3 regions of the Exiguobacterium sp. s7 genome follow, and region 2 is predicted to be linked to each of the others. Evidence: predicted binding sites of a transcription regulator. Region 2 holds the regulator's gene; each other region holds the start of a gene.
The links. The regulator LexA, encoded in region 2, represses DNA repair genes until DNA is damaged. The targets are predictions, from matches to a motif close to CGAACATATGTTCG.

Region 1 (5,946 bases), on a different contig from region 2:
GAAACGAACGGTGAATTGTGAGTAATGGCATGTTCCAAAAATGCACACATGTCCGCGCATTCCCGGTCTAATCGAATGCACTGTGCTAGCATCTTCACATCATCTTCCTGCAGACAAGCGTCAAAACAATGGTTACATTCCGCTGCACAATCATGTAATGCCCGAATCAATTCCTGATGTTGTTCATGAGCCATGTTAAAACCTCCATTTCTTATTTTTGTTTCATTTACTGGATTTCCCTCTCCTTTCCAAACTAAACAGAAATACCGAAACTCCATAGAAACTGCACATTTTATAGACAAGTAATCAAATATTAAAATCAATGGTGCGGTTTTTTTGGGGGGTCATTGTGAACTTCTAAATTAGAGTCATGGAAACAGCGATAAAGTAAAATGATACTAAACACTTGATATACCCTATCGGGGTATGTTAAGTTTAAGGAAATATTACTTTAGGAGGAATAATAATGATTGAAACATTAAAAGTACAAGGTATGTCCTGCGGCCACTGTGCAAACTCGGTTGAAACGGGCGTCGGTGAACTCGAAGGGATTTCATCTGTGACAGTTGATCTTAAAAAAGGCGAAGTGGCAGTAGACTATGATACTGCCAAGACATCATTAAACGAAATTCAGAAAGCGATTGAAGAACAAGGGTATGACGTCGTATAAGGGTGCTTTCACAGCACACTTTACTTTTAAATGAAATATACCCTCGCGTGGTATATTCGGCAAGAACTTTGTGAATGTTAAGAATGTAAATAGGGTTAAATAGGATAAGAACCACTAGTTTGGAGGAGGCGCACTGAATGGCTAAAAATGATAAAGACCATCACCACCATCAAGACGAACAGGTAGATCACAGTAAAATGGATCATTCCAAACATGTTGGGCATTCGTACCATGAAGACCAAGTGAAAGAAGGCATTCAAGACGACAGCAATCCTGCCAAAATTCATGATGATCATGCCCATCACAATCATGGTGGCCACGATCATAGTGACCATGGACATCACCATCATGGGAATTTCAAAGAAATTTTCCTGAAGTCGCTGCCCTTGGGCATTGTCATTCTATTATTGTCGCCGATGATGGACGTTCGGCTTCCTTTCCAATTTACTTTTCCATACTCGGATATTGTGGTCGCTGTATTAGCAACTATCTTATTGGTTTATGGCGGAAAACCCTTCTATCAAGGTGCAATCGCTGAATTTAAGGAAAAAGCACCGGGCATGATGGCCCTTATTTCATTAGGGATATCCGTTTCCTATTTGTACAGCATTTACGCCGTGCTGGCACGCTACGTAACCGGCGATCACATCATGGATTTCTTCTTTGAATTCGCGTCCTTGCTGTTGATCATGCTCCTTGGACACTGGATCGAAATGAAGGCTATCGGAGAAGCAGGAGACGCGCAAAAATCGCTCGCCGAATTGGTGCCGAAAGATGCACATGTGGTATTGGAAGATGATTCGATCGAGACGCGTCCCGTAAATGAGCTGAAAGTCGGAGACCTTGTACGGGTTCAGGCCGGAGAAAACGTCCCTGCCGATGGCATCATCAAAAGAGGCACCTCGCGGATCAATGAAGCTTTGCTGACGGGGGAATCTAAACCCATTGAAAAAGGAGCCGGAGACAAAGTGATCGGCGGTTCCACGAACGGTGCAGGCATCATATATCTTGAAGTACAGGAAACCGGCGACCAATCGTTCATTTCCCAAGTACAAACCCTGATAAGCCAGGCGCAGGATCAACCTTCAAGAGCTGAAAATCTGGCTCAAAAAGTAGCCGGCTGGCTGTTTTATATCGCCATTGCGGCGGCTTTCCTCGCTTTTGTCGTTTGGCTGTACATTGCTGACATTCAAACCGCTGTTCTTTTTACGGTTACGACATTAGTCATTGCATGTCCACACGCTCTCGGCCTTGCCATTCCGCTGGTTATTGCACGAAGCACCAGTTTAGGTGCAAGCCGCGGGCTGTTGGTGAAAGACCGCGAAGCATTGGAGCTGGCAACTAAGGCTGATGTAATGATACTGGATAAAACGGGTACATTGACTACTGGCGAATTTAAAGTTTTGAACATGGAAACACTGGATGGTCAACATACCGAAGCCGAAATCGCGGCGTTAATGGCAGGGATTGAAGGCGGGTCCAGCCACCCAATCGCCCAGTCAATCGTCCAATACGCTGAGAAACAAGGGATTCAGCCTGTCCACTTTGATTCGATTGATGTTGTGTCGGGTGCGGGTATAGAAGGAAACGCCAATGGCCGCAAATACGAATTGATCAGCCAAAAGGCACTTGGAAGAGATGTAGCGGTGGATGTTCCCAAAGGGGCAACATTAAGTATACTAGTTGAGGACGGGAATCCGATCGGTACGGTCGCATTAGGCGATGAATTGAAAGAAACGAGCAGAACGCTGATACAGGCATTGAAGCATTACAATATAAAACCGATTATGGCTACAGGTGACAATGAAACGGCGGCCCAAGGAGTAGCAGAGGAACTGGGCATTGAATACAGAGCCAATCAATCACCGCAAGATAAATATGGTTTAGTGGAATCACTGAAAAATAATGGACAAACGGTTATCATGGTCGGCGATGGCGTCAACGATGCACCATCCCTTGCAATAGCAGACGTTGGGATAGCAGTCGGTGCCGGAACTCAAGTCGCCATCGATTCCGCTGATGTGATTTTGACTCAGTCGGATCCAGGCGATATTGAATCCTTTATCGAATTGGCCAATAAAACAACCAGTAAAATGAAACAGAACCTCGTGTGGGGAGCCGGTTATAACTTTATTGCCATTCCCATAGCGGCGGGTGTTCTAGCCTCCATTGGGATTACGTTGGCTCCTGCCGCAGGAGCAGTTCTGATGTCCGTGTCCACGGTTATCGTGGCTATCAATGCGATGACATTGAAACTAAGAAATAGAGCTGTTTAACACCGTGTTTAATTGTCGTACACGAAAAGTGCTGCCTCCCAAAAGTTGAATTTTCTTTAACCTTGGGGGCACAGTTTTGTATTAGGTTAAAGTCAAACGGAGGTTTGAAGACTTTGGATAATTAAATATATTTTTATAGTTAACATATGAGATATTATCGGAAGAGAGGAAGCCCAAAAGCTTCTTCTCTTTTCTACTTAAATTCAATTAACACAAAAAAGTTTTCAAAAATTGATCATTCATTCATTAATCGCCGATTGTAAAATTAAGCTAGACAATTGAAAAAGCCATTCGTGGTACACTCACAATGTATTTTCCGACCAAAGAAAAACATAGGAGTGATCACGAATGACCTACACCCATCTTACCACGGATGAACTGGTGATGATAGAATCCTACCACCGCCAAAATATACCTGTAGCGATCATTGCTAAGTTGATGAACCGTTCCAGGCAGCCAATCTACAACGTCATCAATTTCCTGAAATCAGGACATACAGCGCTCGACTTCTACACGCAATACAAGAAAAATAAGAAACGCTGCGGCCGGCGGAAGATTGTCCTGCCGAAGAAACAAGTGGCCTATGTTCAAGACAAGGTGGCGCAGGGCTGGACGCCGGATGTCATTGTCGGCCGGGCAGAAACGGCCATCGATTGTTCCGCGCGCACCATCTATCGCATGTTCAAAAATCAGGTCTTTGACGCCGCCACGCTGCCGATGAAAGGAAAACGGAAACCCAATGGACACCAGGAACGCCGGGGAAAACAGGCGTTCAAACGCCATATTTCCGAACGGGAAGCCGACAACCCGTCGTTCAAAAAAGAGTTCGGGCATATCGAAGGCGACACCATTGTGGGTGCCCGCCACAAAAGTGCGGTGATCACGCTGGTCGAACGGCTGACGAAAGTCATCATCGCCCTGAAGCCTGCAGGACGCAAGGCTTGCGATATTGAAACTGCGTTGAACCAGTGGTTCCAAGGGGTCCCGAGAAATCTGTTCAAATCCATCACGTTTGATTGCGGCAAGGAATTCTCCAATTGGAAACCGTTGTGCAACCGGCACGACGTCTCGATTTACTTTGCGGATCCCGGCACGCCTTCTCAGCGCGCCTTGAATGAAAACTCCAACGGGCTCCTGCGGAAAGACGGCTTGGCAAAGGAAATGGACTTCAACCAGGTGGATCAAACATTCATTTCGTCGGTGGCCGACAAGCGGAATAACATCCCAAGAAAGTCACTGAATTACCGCACACCGTTGGAGGCATTTTTGAGTCACCTGAATGGAGTCGATCTGTCTAGCTTAAATTGACAAACGGAATGATTTAAAGATATCAGTGTACTGCAACTTTTAACTGATACATCTATAAAAGCAGCAAAGGATTTTTCGTCAGCAACCGCCAGGGCGTTAGTCTATCGATTGTTCGACGTGAATGATTGCCTCGAACGGCACATGGATGATCCCTTCCCTTTGATTGGCCAGCTCGACGGTCCGCTCCATGTAGTTCGTCCGGTGCACGAATCCTCTGAATCGTTTCATCTCCCGCTTCTCCACATATTTTACCTCTACCAAATCTCCGCTGAAGATCGCGTCGTTCAGCACATTCTCATAGACCGATAGGACCTGTTCATCGATATCTGGCATCTCAATTTTTTGAATCTCTTTATAGTATTTCGTCAGTAGCGCCTTGTGCTCGGGCATGAGGAATGGGATCCATTTCAATTCGCCCCGATCGCGATACATCGTCATAATAATTACCCCTCTCAATAAAACGAACGTTTGTTCTTATTTTATACCCGATTTGTCCCGTTTGAACAGCCTTTTTCGTGATTGGTAATCCGTGCGTCCTGTTTCCGTACTCTAGCTCGCTGGTCTTCGGTGCAAGGGACGTCAAAAAAATGACGCGCCCTCCGGCCCGTCTTCCTTCGCTTTAGGCTCAAAGCGAGGCTTTTCGCTCGTTGGCTACGGAAGCCTGTCCCTCCGTTTGCTCTACGCATTTTTTTGAGGCTCTCCCTGCGGTCGCCCTTGCACCGTCTCCCGACGCTCGCTTCGTTCCCGTCAACAGGACGCACAACGGTGTTCGTTCTGAGCTCGGCTTATCCGAAAGGGGACAAACCATCATGGAACTTACATCCATCATCGAGGTCATTCGTATCAAACAAGAGATTCGCGAGGAGATGGTCGCTCTCGAGCACGCCATCATCCAATCACCGGACAGTGCCCGACAAATCGGTTCCTCGTTCATCGGGGACGACGACCGTGAAGTGTTCCTCGTCATCATGCTCAACACAAAGAACCGGGTCATCGGCGTCCACCGGGCACACGTCGGGAGCGTCAACTCGAGTGTCGTCCACCCACGGGAGGTCTTCAAATGCGCCATCTTGAACAACGCCTCGTGCCTCATCGTCTGTCATCAGCACCCGAGCGGGGACCCGACGCCGAGCCGGGAGGACATCCTCGTCTCCGAACGGTTACATGAGGCGGGGGACCTCATCGGCATCCCGGTGCTCGACCATCTCATCCTCGGAGCGGACGAGTCGTACGTCAGCATGAAACAGCGAGGTTACATGGGTTGAACGGAATGGAGTGGGGCCGGGGGACCGGTCCCGGTCCGTCCGGTAAGGACAAGGAAGAAAAACGTACGTTTTTCTTTGACTGGATGGGCGACTCGCGTTGCTCTCGCCTGGATCCATAGAGCGGGATCCGGAAAAGGGTCGTTTTCGCATGACGAAAACGCGATGGTTCGTGTGTGAAGGTTGGACGTTGTTTTGGTCTGTCTCGTAAGAAGACTATTTGATGAAATGACAGAAGTGAAAACACGGTTTGTTTATTGAAAATGAGCATGTTTTCTAAACAAGCCCTAGGGCTTACGTGAAATTAGGCGAGATGTTGTCTGCTTGGATGCGAGGTATCATGAGGCTATCAACAGGAGAGGAAGATTCAGATGGACAGTTACCAACTAGATCAACAGACGATGGACGAGATGACGGAGGTATTGCTTCG
Region 2 (5,946 bases):
ATTAAATGGAATCGTTTACTTCCTTTCGTTTGAAAACGCATCAATGAGTCCCCCTGATCAACGTTCGCGTATAACAAACATGCACATCCTATATGAAATAGGATGTGCATTCATGGTCATTCTGAGCGGTAACGTTCCTGCTCATCTTTTAATTTTTCTGGCGTTACGTCGTTTCCTTCCGGATCGACGACCTTCATTCCCATCATCTGTGATTTGAATGATTGGCGGAACGCTTGCAAATATTGTTGGCGCAGCGCTTGCTGCTCGTCCATCTCTTGTGGTGACAGACCATCTGTCTTTGCTTTGTTGGCGAGGAAATTGATTCGCTCCAACTGTTCAGGTGCTAGCATCGGGCTCGCCCCCTCTCTACTGAATTTGTCCTTCTACTGTACAAAATCAGCGAGCAGGAATCAAGTTTCTGGTACCGACACGTGTTCCAAGTAGCGCCGGTTCACGGTCGCTTTCGATACCTCATAACCAAAACCGCGGAGGGTGGCGGCAATTTCAGCGAACGTGAGTCCACGTTCACGCAATTGGACGATTTCTTCAATCGGAACTTCGATTCGGCTCCGGCCTCCCTGGTCATGGTGCTGGATATTCCGATGCGGATTAAATCCGTTCGCGACCGCCCGACGCATTCCGCGTGAAATTTTAGCGTTATGGATCTTTCGTTGATACTCTTCGACGACACTGACGATCTCGAGTACCATCTTCTCGGCGTCGGAGACGATATATTCATCGGACGACTGCATCGTCAACAAGCGCACGTTATGTTTCATGAGCGTATGCAAGATAGCGATTTTTGCATTTCCCCGTCCGAGACGGCTGTCATCGCTCACGAGCACGGCATCGAGATCGGACGTCGAGACGTGCTCCAATAGATCGAGCAGTCCCGCCCGATTGACCTCATACCCGCTCTCTTGTTCACTGATCACATCGACCACCTCAGCATCAAGACGTCTCGCCATCTGCTTCAATTCGTCCGCCTGACGACTGAGCGACGTCTCTTGGGTGGACTTGTTCGTCGATACGCGACAATAAATGACGACTCGCATCGCGTCACTTCCTTTCTTTCCATTCGCCCTCTACGATACACAGGATGAAGGGATGTTCGCAATCAGAAACGATTATTCGGCGGCGAACCACGTCGTCTTGTCGTCTTTTTCCTCATCCCGTTTAGCGAGAATGTGCGCTTCGAGCGTCTCCGCCTCTTTCAAGGCGACTTCTTCTTCAATACTGTGTTCGACTTTTTGTTCGGTCACGACGACCGCTTCGTTGTCACGAAGCTCTCCGACCGCGAAAAATACGAACATACCGAGTGCCAACATGCCGACTAAGATGATTCCATTGATTGTGTCTCTCATAATCATTGCCTCCTGGGAATAAGAATACACGTTCTCGAGAACGTCTGTTCGTTTATCTGTTCTCATCATAAAACAAGAACTTCTGTTCGGTCAAGCAGAAAAAAAACGAACGAATGTTTGTGCGCTCATGTGTTCTTGTGTTAAACTAAACCCATAAAGAATAGGATGCGTTCGCAGGTTATTCGACATAATCGAGGTGAAATCCATTGAAAAAAATGTCAGCAAGACAACAACAGATTCTTGATTTTATAAAAGCCGAGGTCCGGGCGAAAGGGTATCCCCCTTCGGTCCGCGAAATTGGCGAGGCTGTCGGGCTCGCATCGAGCTCGACTGTACACGGTCACTTGGACCGTCTTGAGAAGCGTGGATTGATTCGACGTGATAAGACGAAGCCACGCGCCATCGAGATTTTGGATGAAGAGATGTCCGTCGTCGAAGACCACGATGCCGTCATGTACGTGCCGGTCATCGGGAAAGTCACAGCCGGTACGCCGATCACGGCCATCGAGAACGTGGAAGAACACTTCCCGCTCCCGGCTCACGTCGTCGGTTCCGACAACGTCTACATGCTCTCTGTCTCAGGGGACTCGATGATTAACGCGGGGATCTTGGATGGGGACCGCGTCCTCGTCCGTCAACAGAACACGGCCGACAATGGAGAGATTGTCGTCGCCATGACGGATGAAGGTGAAGCGACCGTGAAGCGGATTTATAAAGAAGCTTCGAAAGTTCGCCTCCAGCCGGAGAACGACGAGCTCGAAGCGATGTATTTCGATAACGTGTCGATTTTAGGGAAGGTCATCGGTGTATACCGCACGATTCACTAATGGCTAGTGGCAAGACACATACCCGTACGAATCTCGTGGCAATCGGTGCTCTTGCGATTGCCACGCCTTTTATTGACATCGATGTTCCGACCGTGTTCCTGCTTGGCGCCCTCATCGGGACGTTCTGGCTCTCCCCGGATCTCGATTTGAAGTCGGACGCCTATTATCGATGGGGACCGCTTCGGGGCTTTTGGCTCCCTTATGTGAAGATTATGCCCCATCGGTCGTTATTCTCGCATTTTCCGCTCTTGAGCGATCTGATCCGGGTCATCTATCTCGGTTTCCCGCTCACGCTTCTGCTCACGGTCACGCCGTATGAGGAAGCTGTCAAATCGTGGCTCGACCTGAACGGGGCAGCATGCTTCTTCGGACTCGTTTTCGCGACGACGCTACATACGACGCTCGACTATGCGTCCACGTTCTTCAAACGTGCGTTTTAACCAGATCGTTATGCTACACACCCAAAAAGGGCAACCCGTCTAAATAGACAGGGTTGCCCTTTTTTGAACCGTTTATTATATAGAAGTTCAATAACTTTTATGCAACATGACACGATGTTCAGCCACTTCTCGTCCATTTACCAACAAGACGACACGATGCTTCCCTGGATAATGCCGACGGGTCGTCAAATCTGACCAGTCGTGCACTCTGGTCGCTGCAAGTCGCGCGCCCCCAGCGACGGTTCTATTCGCTAGCAAGAATGCTTTACGACTCGCTTTCCCGTTGGCCTTTATAAACTCAATCGCGTATTCGATACGAACATAAGCAGCATCCCCTGGACGAATGGACACATCGTACTGAATCTCGCACGCCTCCCCTATGCGGATCACGTTCGGATGTATAGAAATCGATGAGTCGACGGTTAAATTTGTTTCCTGCGTATAACCGAACATCGTTAACGCGTCAGGATGGGCTGACTTGATCAGTGTCCGGCATCCGTGTCTAATGATCCAATCGGTATGAGGATGCTCGCCCTGCCATCGTCGCGAGACTGCGAGTACAGCTTCTGGGTGATCTTTCGAGATATCGTTGAGGTTGTTAGCGACACTTTTTCTCACATATAATGATGGATCGTCTTTTAACAACTCTAAAATCTCCAACACTGGAGCTGGGTCTTCTTTGAACATCGGTAACGATTCCGCCCACGGAAGGCGAGGACGACAACCCTCACTCGCCAAACGCCGAACATGTTCGTTCGGATGAACGGCCCAAGCTGTCATTTGGTGCATCACACGCGTTGGTTCCCGCAATAAAAAAGACCTGATCGCAAATTCAGAAGACGACTTCTGTGTGAAGCGTTCGAGCGCTGACATCGAGCGCTCCCAATGCTCTTCCGCCTGTCCATACACCGCTACAAAGTCCGGAAAAAATAAGTATGGAAAACCGATACAATCATCTGCAATTTCAACCAATACGTCCAAAGCTGATTCGTAATCCTGTGGCAAATACTGACCGAGTTTTATCGAAATACGTCGAGTACGCCCTTTGAGTGCCAACTCTTCCCACGATTCATCTATGATTGATGCGATAAAAGCCTGTACGTCAAATGACGGATACACGGTTTGGATACGTCTTCCGAATCCCAACAAAAAGGTCTCATCATACACGTCTTTTAATGGTGTTGCCACTTCTCGTCCCCCTATCCCATTCCATTACATTTATAGTGATATACATTCTCCCTCATTATATTGATTAGTTGAAGCGAATTATAGAAAAAGAGTCCTGAATGAGCACTTCATATGAAGACTCGTTCAGGACTCTGATTTTAAAGGGAATATCCCTTATTAGTCGACTTAGTAGAGCGTCATGTACTGATCGCGTTCCCACTCTGTCACTTGCGTACGGAACATATCCCACTCGATTTCTTTCAACTCGAGGAAGTGCTCACCGATATGTTCACCGAGTGATTCCATGACGACTTTGTCGGTACGGAGTACTTCGAGCGCGTCGAAGAGCGTAGCCGGAAGGTCGTCAATCCCGTTAGCAACACGTTCTGGCTTGTCCATGACGTAGATGTTGCTATCGATCGGCTTCGGAGCCGCCATTTCTTTCTCGATTCCATCAAGACCTGCAGCCAAAAGCGTGGCCAAAGCGAGGTACGGGTTCGCCGCTGGGTCGACCGAACGTACTTCGATACGTGTCGAGAGGCCACGGGCCGCTGGTACACGAACGAGTGGTGAACGGTTGCGCGCGCTCCATGCTACGTAGCAAGGTGCTTCGTAACCAGGAACGAGGCGCTTGTATGAGTTGACAGTCGGGTTACAGACAGCCGTGAACGCACGAGCGTGCTCGAGAATCCCTGCCGTGAAGGCGCGAGCCGTGTCAGAGAGTTCCATTTCGCCGTTTGGATCGTAGAAGACGTTCGTGTCACCTTTGAAGAGCGACATGTTGGCGTGCATCCCTGAACCGTTGACACCGAAGAGTGGCTTCGGCATAAACGTCGCGTGAAGACCGTATTTCGCTGCGATCGTCTTGACGACGAGTTTGAACGTTTGGATGTTATCGGCCGTCGTGACCGCATCTGCGTATTTGAAGTCGATCTCGTGCTGACCTGGTGCGACTTCGTGGTGTGATGCTTCGATTTCGAAGCCCATGTTTTCGAGCTCGATGACGATCTCTTTACGGCAGTTCTCGCCGAGGTCGACCGGTGCCAAGTCGAAGTAACCGCCTTGGTCGTTGAGTTCGAGTGTCGGTTGGCCGTTCAAGTCTTTCTTGAAGAGGAAGAACTCAGGCTCTGGTCCGACGTTGAACGCTGTGAAGCCGAGCTTCTGCATGCGCTCGAGGTTACGCTTCAAATTGCCGCGCGGGTCACCGCTGAACGGTTTGCCGTCCGGCGTATAAATATCACAAATCAAGCGAGCGACTTTACCGCTGCCGTCTGTCCACGGGAAGACAACCCATGTGTCAAGGTCTGGATAGAGGTTCATGTCTGATTCCTCGATGCGTACGAACCCTTCGATTGAAGAGCCATCGAACATCATCTTGTTATCAAGTGCTTTGTCCAATTGGCTGATCGGTACCTCGACGTTTTTGATCGTACCGAGGATATCCGTGAATTGAAGACGAATAAAGCGTACGTCCTCTTCTTGTGCGATGCGTTTGATGTCTTCTTTCGTGAACGTTTTTCTGGCCATGGTGAAATGTCCCCTCTCACATTGTGTAATGGTTAGTGTACTGGCGTCATCGATAAAAACGTGACAGCTCACCTTGAATGAGCGACGTCTTATTGAAACGGCCAGCTTCTTGAAGCTGTGTTTTCAATAATTTGTGTAACTCTTGTTCAGAGATCTTCGGTGCTTCATCGACCGGCGGCTTTGGTGATTCCGCATCTTTGGCGTCCGTGTTGTCGAGCATATGACGAATCGCCGCCAAGTTGAAGCCTTGGTCGATAAAATCCTTGATCGTGAGTAGACGTTCGACATCATTAAAGGAATAGAGCCGTCGTTTCGATTCCGTCCGACTAGGCGAAATTAGACCCTGTTCTTCATAGTACCGAATCTGTCTACCTGTCAGCTGTGTCAAATCTTGAACGATTCCAATCGGAAACAACGGGTTGGAGCGACGAAATTGATCGGCCATCTCTTACCCCTCCTTTTCTGTCTCACACTGTGAGAATAATATATGACAACTTACCTGTCAATAGATGTTAAGAAAGTTAACATGACATTTCGGTTACAACTTCTGTGAGATATTGTCACGGTCAAATGTGACGAGCTCTTTCGTCCGCAATTGGCTCAAGGCGAGCATGAGCGCGA
Region 3 (5,946 bases), on a different contig from region 2:
GTCGTCCATCTTCGGTTCGAATTGATGGTCAAGTTTCCACTGTTGTTTGATCTCTGCTTGGTCTTTCCAGAACCCGACGGCGAGACCGGCGAGATAGGCGGCACCAAGAGCCGTCGTCTCGCTCACTTCAGGTCGTTCGACCGGGACGTCCAAGATGTCCGCTTGGAACTGCATGAGGAAGTTGTTGTTGACCGCACCGCCGTCGACGCGGAGCGTCTTCAACTCGATGCCAGAATCTTGTTCCATCGCCGTCAAGACATCGCGTGTCTGATAGGCGAGTGACTCGAGCGTCGCCCGGACGAAATGTTCTTTCTCCGTCCCGCGCGTGAGGCCGAAGATGGCACCACGGACGTCCGAGTTCCAATACGGGGCACCAAGTCCGACGAAGGCTGGGACGACGTAGACGCCGTCTGTCGTCTCGACGCGGTTGGCGTACTGTTCCGTGTCTTTCGCCGACTTGAGCATACGGAGTCCGTCACGGAGCCATTGGATGGCCGAACCGGCGACGAAGATTGAACCTTCGAGCGCATATTCGACTTTACCGTTGTATCCCCATGCGATCGTCGTGAGCAGACCATGGTCCGACTTGACGGCTTCTTCGCCCGTGTTCATGAGCATGAAGCAACCTGTACCGTACGTGTTCTTACCTTCTCCTGACTCGAAGCAGGCTTGACCGAAGAGGGCTGCCTGTTGGTCACCGGCCGCGCCGGCGATCGGAACTTCGAAGCCGAAGAAGTGGTACGGGATCGTGTTGGCGTACACTTCACTCGACGGTTTGACTTCCGGGAGCATCGACTTCGGTACCGTCAAGATCTCGAGCAACTCATCGTCCCACTTCTGCTCATAGATGTTGTACATGAGCGTCCGTGACGCGTTCGAGTAGTCCGTGACGTGGGCGTGGCCGCCTGACAGTTTCCAGATGAGCCAAGTGTCGATCGTTCCGAAGAGGAGGTCACCGGCTTCGGCTTTCTCACGGGCGCCTTCGACGTTGTCGAGGATCCATTTGACTTTCGTGCCTGAGAAGTAGGCGTCGATCAAGAGGCCTGTCTTATCGCGGAACAAGTCGGCATGACCGGCTTCCTTCAACTCATCACAAATACCGGCTGTTTGACGCGATTGCCAGACGACGGCGTTATAAACCGGACGTCCTGTCGACTTCTCCCAGACGACGGCTGTTTCCCGTTGGTTCGTGATCCCGATAGCTGCGATCTCTTTTGGATCGATGTCGGCCGAACCGAACGCCTCGGCCATGACGGCGAGGACAGAACCCCAAATCTCATTGGCGTTATGCTCGACCCAGCCTGGCTTAGGGAAGTATTGTTTGAACTCGCGCTGAGCGGTCGTGACGATTTTTCCGTCGTGGTCGAAGATGATCGCCCGTGAGCTTGTCGTTCCTTGGTCAAGTGCTAAGATGTAGCGTTTTTCTTTCTCCATATGAGAGAGCCTCCTTAGAAATTAGAAAGATTATGGTACGAGAATACCGTACAGCAATGCGGCGATGACCGCCCCGATGATCGGTCCGACGACCGGGATCCATGAGTAGCCCCAGTCCGACGTGCCTTTGCCTTTGATAGGAAGGATCGCATGTGCAATCCGCGGTCCGAGGTCACGCGCCGGGTTGATGGCATATCCCGTTGTACCACCAAGCGAGAGACCGATCGAGACGACGAGGAAACCGACGATAAGCGGATTCAAACCGTCCGTGAACGTGTTGGCCCCGAAAGATAAAATTCCGAAGACGAGGACGAACGTACCGATGATTTCTCCGATCACGTTGAACGGTGTGCTACGAATCCCAGGTGCGGTCGAGAATGTCGCCAATTTGGCGCCCGGGTCGTCGGTCGCATCATAGTGCGGCTTGTAATGGACATACACGAGGACGGCCCCGATGAACGCCCCGATGAATTGTGCCAAAATATACGCTGGCACATCAGCCCAAGGGAATGAGCCTGCTGTCGCGAGACCGACCGTCACGGCAGGGTTCAAGTGAGCCCCTCCATAGATTCCGGCTGCGTATACCCCGATCATAACGGCGAAGCCCCAACCGAACGTGATGACGACCCAACCTGCGTTCTCCGCTTTCGAATGACGGAGGACGACGCCGGCGACGACACCGTTACCGAGCAAGATGAGTAGCATTGTACCAATAATTTCGCTGACGAATGCTGACATGTGATACTCCCTTCCTTCCATATTAAATTTGGCTTACCACTTCATTATATGCCCCAAATGAAAGCGTTTCAAAACCGAATATGCAAAAAAAGCCACTTTTCTTATGAAAAGTGGTTTTGATTGGTAATCCGGCGTCTGAAGTCGAGGCCGATCCCGACGAGAAAGATGAGCAGGACCATCAAACTCACGTACGCGAGCGGGGGAAAGCTCGTGGCTCCAAGGTCGAGGAGGATCGAAGCGATGACGGCGAGGTAGAGCCAAGCGAGGCGTCGCGAAATCTCTTTATCGTCGTAACGGTCCGTGAGGGATGCCCCGATCGGCGCGCCGATGAACGCCCCGAGGACGAGGGCAAGCGGCGTCACATAATCGAGCGATAGCGACGGCAGATAGCCGACGAGTCCGCCGAGCGAGATGAACAGGACGGCAGCAAGGCTCGTCCCGACCCCGCGATGCGTCGTGAAGCCGAGCCAACTGACGAGGAGCGGGACGATGATGAACCCGCCGCCGATGCCGAGGAGGGCGGACAACAGTCCGGCCATCGCTCCGATCATCATCCCCGCGAGAACGGTCGATTTTTTCGGCTTCTGCGGTTTCGATGTTTTCTTTAATAGCGTAACGGCAAAATAAGATAGGATAGCCAGATAAAATAAGTTCAGTAACCAATCATACGTCCCCGAGATCGAGAGGACGAGGCGGCTCGACAGCTGTGCCGTGACGGCGCCGGTCAGTCCGACCGTGATGCCGGTCGACCAAGACACGTTGCCGAGCGACGTATGTTTCTTCGCGCCGGACAGGCTCGTCCCGACGACGAACAGGAGCGACGTGGCGACGGCCTCTGCTGCCGAATAACCACTAAAGAGTAGCACCGGGACGATGATGACCCCGCCGCCGATGCCGAAGAATCCGGACAAGGCGCCGACGATGGCACCGAGCGGGATGAAGAGAAGTGACCACATGACGACCAACTCGTTTCTACTTAGATTCACTCTCCATGATAACGAAAAGCGGAACGATTTGGGAAGCGTGTCAGAAGCGAATATTTGTTCGTGTATGTGCTATAATCAAGTCAATATGCAAGGAACAGAAAGCGAGGAATATATATGGATAAGATTAGCGTTCCGTTCGACTTACAATCAGAATATAAGCCGGCCGGCGACCAACCGGAGGCGATTCGACAGCTCGTCGAGGGCGTCAATCGCGGCGACCGGTACCAGACGTTGCTCGGGGCGACCGGCACCGGGAAGACGTTCACCGTATCGAACGTCATCCAAGAAGTGAAGAAGCCGACGCTCGTCTTGGCCCACAACAAGACGCTCGCCGGACAGCTCTACTCGGAGTTCAAGGAATTCTTCCCGAACAACGCCGTCGAATATTTCGTCAGCTATTACGACTATTACCAGCCGGAGGCGTACGTGCCGTCGACCGACACGTTCATCGAGAAAGACGCCTCGATCAACGATGAGATCGATAAACTCCGCCACTCGGCGACATCGGCCTTGTTCGAGCGCGACGACGTCATCATCGTCGCTTCCGTCTCCTGTATTTACGGTCTCGGTAACCCGGAAGAATATAACAGTCTCGTCATAAGTCTCCGTGTCGGGAAAGAGATGGGGCGCGACCAGATGCTTCGCAAACTGATCGACATCCAATATGAACGGAACGATATCGATTTCCAGCGCGGCCGTTTCCGTGTCCGCGGCGATGTCGTCGAGATTTTCCCGGCGTCACGCGACGAACAATGCTTGCGCGTCGAGTTCTTCGGAGACGAAATCGATCGCATCCGCGAGATGGACCCGCTCACCGGCGAGATCATCGCCGACCGCGAGCACGTCTCAATCTTCCCGGCGTCCCACTTCGTCACCCGCGACGAGAAGCTGCAAAAAGCGATCGTCAACATCGAGGCCGAGCTCGAACAACAGCTCGCGAAGTTCCGCGAGGAAGGCAAACTGCTTGAAGCCCAGCGTCTCGAACAGCGGACGAACTATGACCTCGAGATGATGCGTGAGATGGGCTACTGTTCAGGCATCGAAAACTATTCGCGTCATTTGAACTTGACCGAGGCAGGGGCGACGCCTTACACGCTCATCGACTACTTCCCGAAAGACTTCCTACTCGTCGCCGATGAGTCGCACGTGACGCTCCCGCAAGTACGCGGCATGTATAACGGTGACCAGGCCCGGAAGCAAGTGCTCGTCGACCACGGGTTCCGCCTGCCTTCAGCTAAAGATAACCGTCCGCTCAAGTTCGACGAGTTCGAGAAGAAGTTGTCGCAAGCGATCTTTATCTCGGCGACACCAGGTCCGTTCGAGCTCGAGCATACCCCGCACATGATCGAACAGATCATCCGGCCGACAGGACTGCTCGACCCGACGATCGAGATTCATCCGATCAAAGGACAAATCGACTACTTGATGGACCAAATTCGCGACCGCATCAAACAGGACGAACGCGTCCTCGTGACGACGCTCACGAAAAAGATGGCCGAGGATTTATCGGACTATCTGCGTGAAGCGGGCATCAAGGTCAACTATATGCACTCTGAAATCAAGACGCTCGAGCGGATTGAGATCATCCGTGACCTGCGTCTCGGAAAATACGACGTCCTCGTCGGAATCAACTTACTGCGGGAAGGACTAGACATCCCGGAAGTGAGTCTCGTCACGATTCTAGACGCCGACAAGGAAGGGTTCCTTCGTTCGGACCGATCGCTCATTCAGACGATTGGGCGGGCGGCGCGGAACTCGAACGGGCACGTCATCTTGTTCGCTGATAAGATGACCGACTCGATGACGCGCGCGATTGAAGAGACCGATCGTCGTCGCTCGATTCAAGAAGCTTATAATGAAGAACACGGCATCACGCCGCAGACGATCCGTAAAGAAGTACGCGGCGTCATCCGCGCGACGGTCGACGCCGAGGAGGATGTGCTCGAATCACTCAGCTCGATGAAGCCGGCTGAACGTGAGGAAGCCATCGCCAAGCTAGAAGAAGAAATGAAACAAGCGGCCCGCGACCTCCAGTTCGAACGGGCGGCCGAATTGCGTGACTTAATCTTGGAGTTGAAGGTAGGGAATTAAATGGCTGAAAAGAAAAATGCGATCGTCATTAAAGGGGCGCGCGTCAACAACTTGAAAAACATTGATATCGATATTCCACGGGACCAGCTCGTCGTCTTGACGGGCTTGTCCGGTTCCGGTAAATCGTCACTTGCGTTCGACACCATCTACGCCGAGGGGCAGCGCCGTTACGTCGAGAGTCTATCGGCCTACGCCCGTCAATTCCTCGGACAGATGGACAAACCGGACGTCGATACGATTGAAGGGCTGAGCCCGGCCATCTCGATCGACCAGAAGACGACGAGCCGTAACCCGCGCTCGACCGTCGGAACGGTGACGGAAATCTATGACTACTTACGTCTTTTGTTCGCTCGCATCGGGAAACCGGTCTGTCCGCGTCACGGTATCGAAATCTCGAGCCAGACCATCTCACAGATGGTCGACCAAGTGATGGAACTGCCGGAGAAGACGCGCCTGCAAATCCTGGCGCCAATCGTCTCGGGCCGCAAAGGGACGCACGTCAAAGTGTTCGACTCGCTCAAAAAGGAAGGGTTCGTCCGCGTTCGTGTCAATGGCGAGACGATCGAACTGACCGATGAGATCGAGCTTGATAAGAATAAGAAACATTCGATCGAAGTCGTCGTCGATCGCCTCGTCGTCCGCGCTGACGTCGAAGGTCGTCTTGCCGACTCGCTCGAGACGGCGCTTCGCCTTGCCG

Region 1: a site for LexA is predicted at 4,716-4,729, ahead of KNP79_RS15280 (YolD-like family protein). Genes of this name have one in related genera too.
Region 3: a site for LexA is predicted at 3,206-3,219, ahead of uvrB (excinuclease ABC subunit UvrB). Genes of this name have one in related genera too.

Annotation. Positions count from the first base shown of each region.
Region 1 covers NZ_JACSLO010000023.1:9,593-15,538, forward strand. Annotated here, with positions in the region: gene KNP79_RS15260 (four-helix bundle copper-binding protein) at 1-194, opposite strand, end outside; gene copZ (copper chaperone CopZ) at 467-670, shown strand; gene KNP79_RS15270 (heavy metal translocating P-type ATPase) at 808-2,946, shown strand; gene KNP79_RS15275 (IS30 family transposase) at 3,295-4,254, shown strand; gene KNP79_RS15280 (YolD-like family protein) at 4,351-4,692, opposite strand; gene KNP79_RS15285 (JAB domain-containing protein) at 5,064-5,519, shown strand.
Region 2 covers NZ_JACSLO010000002.1:409,346-415,291, reverse strand. Annotated here, with positions in the region: gene KNP79_RS04705 (DUF896 domain-containing protein) at 117-350, opposite strand; gene KNP79_RS04700 (YneB family resolvase-like protein) at 411-1,055, opposite strand; gene KNP79_RS04695 (hypothetical protein) at 1,128-1,364, opposite strand; gene lexA (transcriptional repressor LexA) at 1,571-2,191, shown strand; gene KNP79_RS04685 (metal-binding protein) at 2,191-2,631, shown strand; gene KNP79_RS04680 (DNA alkylation repair protein) at 2,719-3,819, opposite strand; gene glnA (type I glutamate--ammonia ligase) at 3,985-5,325, opposite strand; gene KNP79_RS04670 (MerR family transcriptional regulator) at 5,372-5,770, opposite strand; gene KNP79_RS04665 (methionine gamma-lyase family protein) at 5,864-5,946, opposite strand, start outside.
Region 3 covers NZ_JACSLO010000013.1:45,038-50,983, reverse strand. Annotated here, with positions in the region: gene glpK (glycerol kinase GlpK) at 1-1,434, opposite strand, end outside; gene KNP79_RS13275 (MIP/aquaporin family protein) at 1,465-2,172, opposite strand; gene KNP79_RS13270 (sulfite exporter TauE/SafE family protein) at 2,274-3,128, opposite strand; gene uvrB (excinuclease ABC subunit UvrB) at 3,273-5,249, shown strand; gene uvrA (excinuclease ABC subunit UvrA) at 5,250-5,946, shown strand, end outside.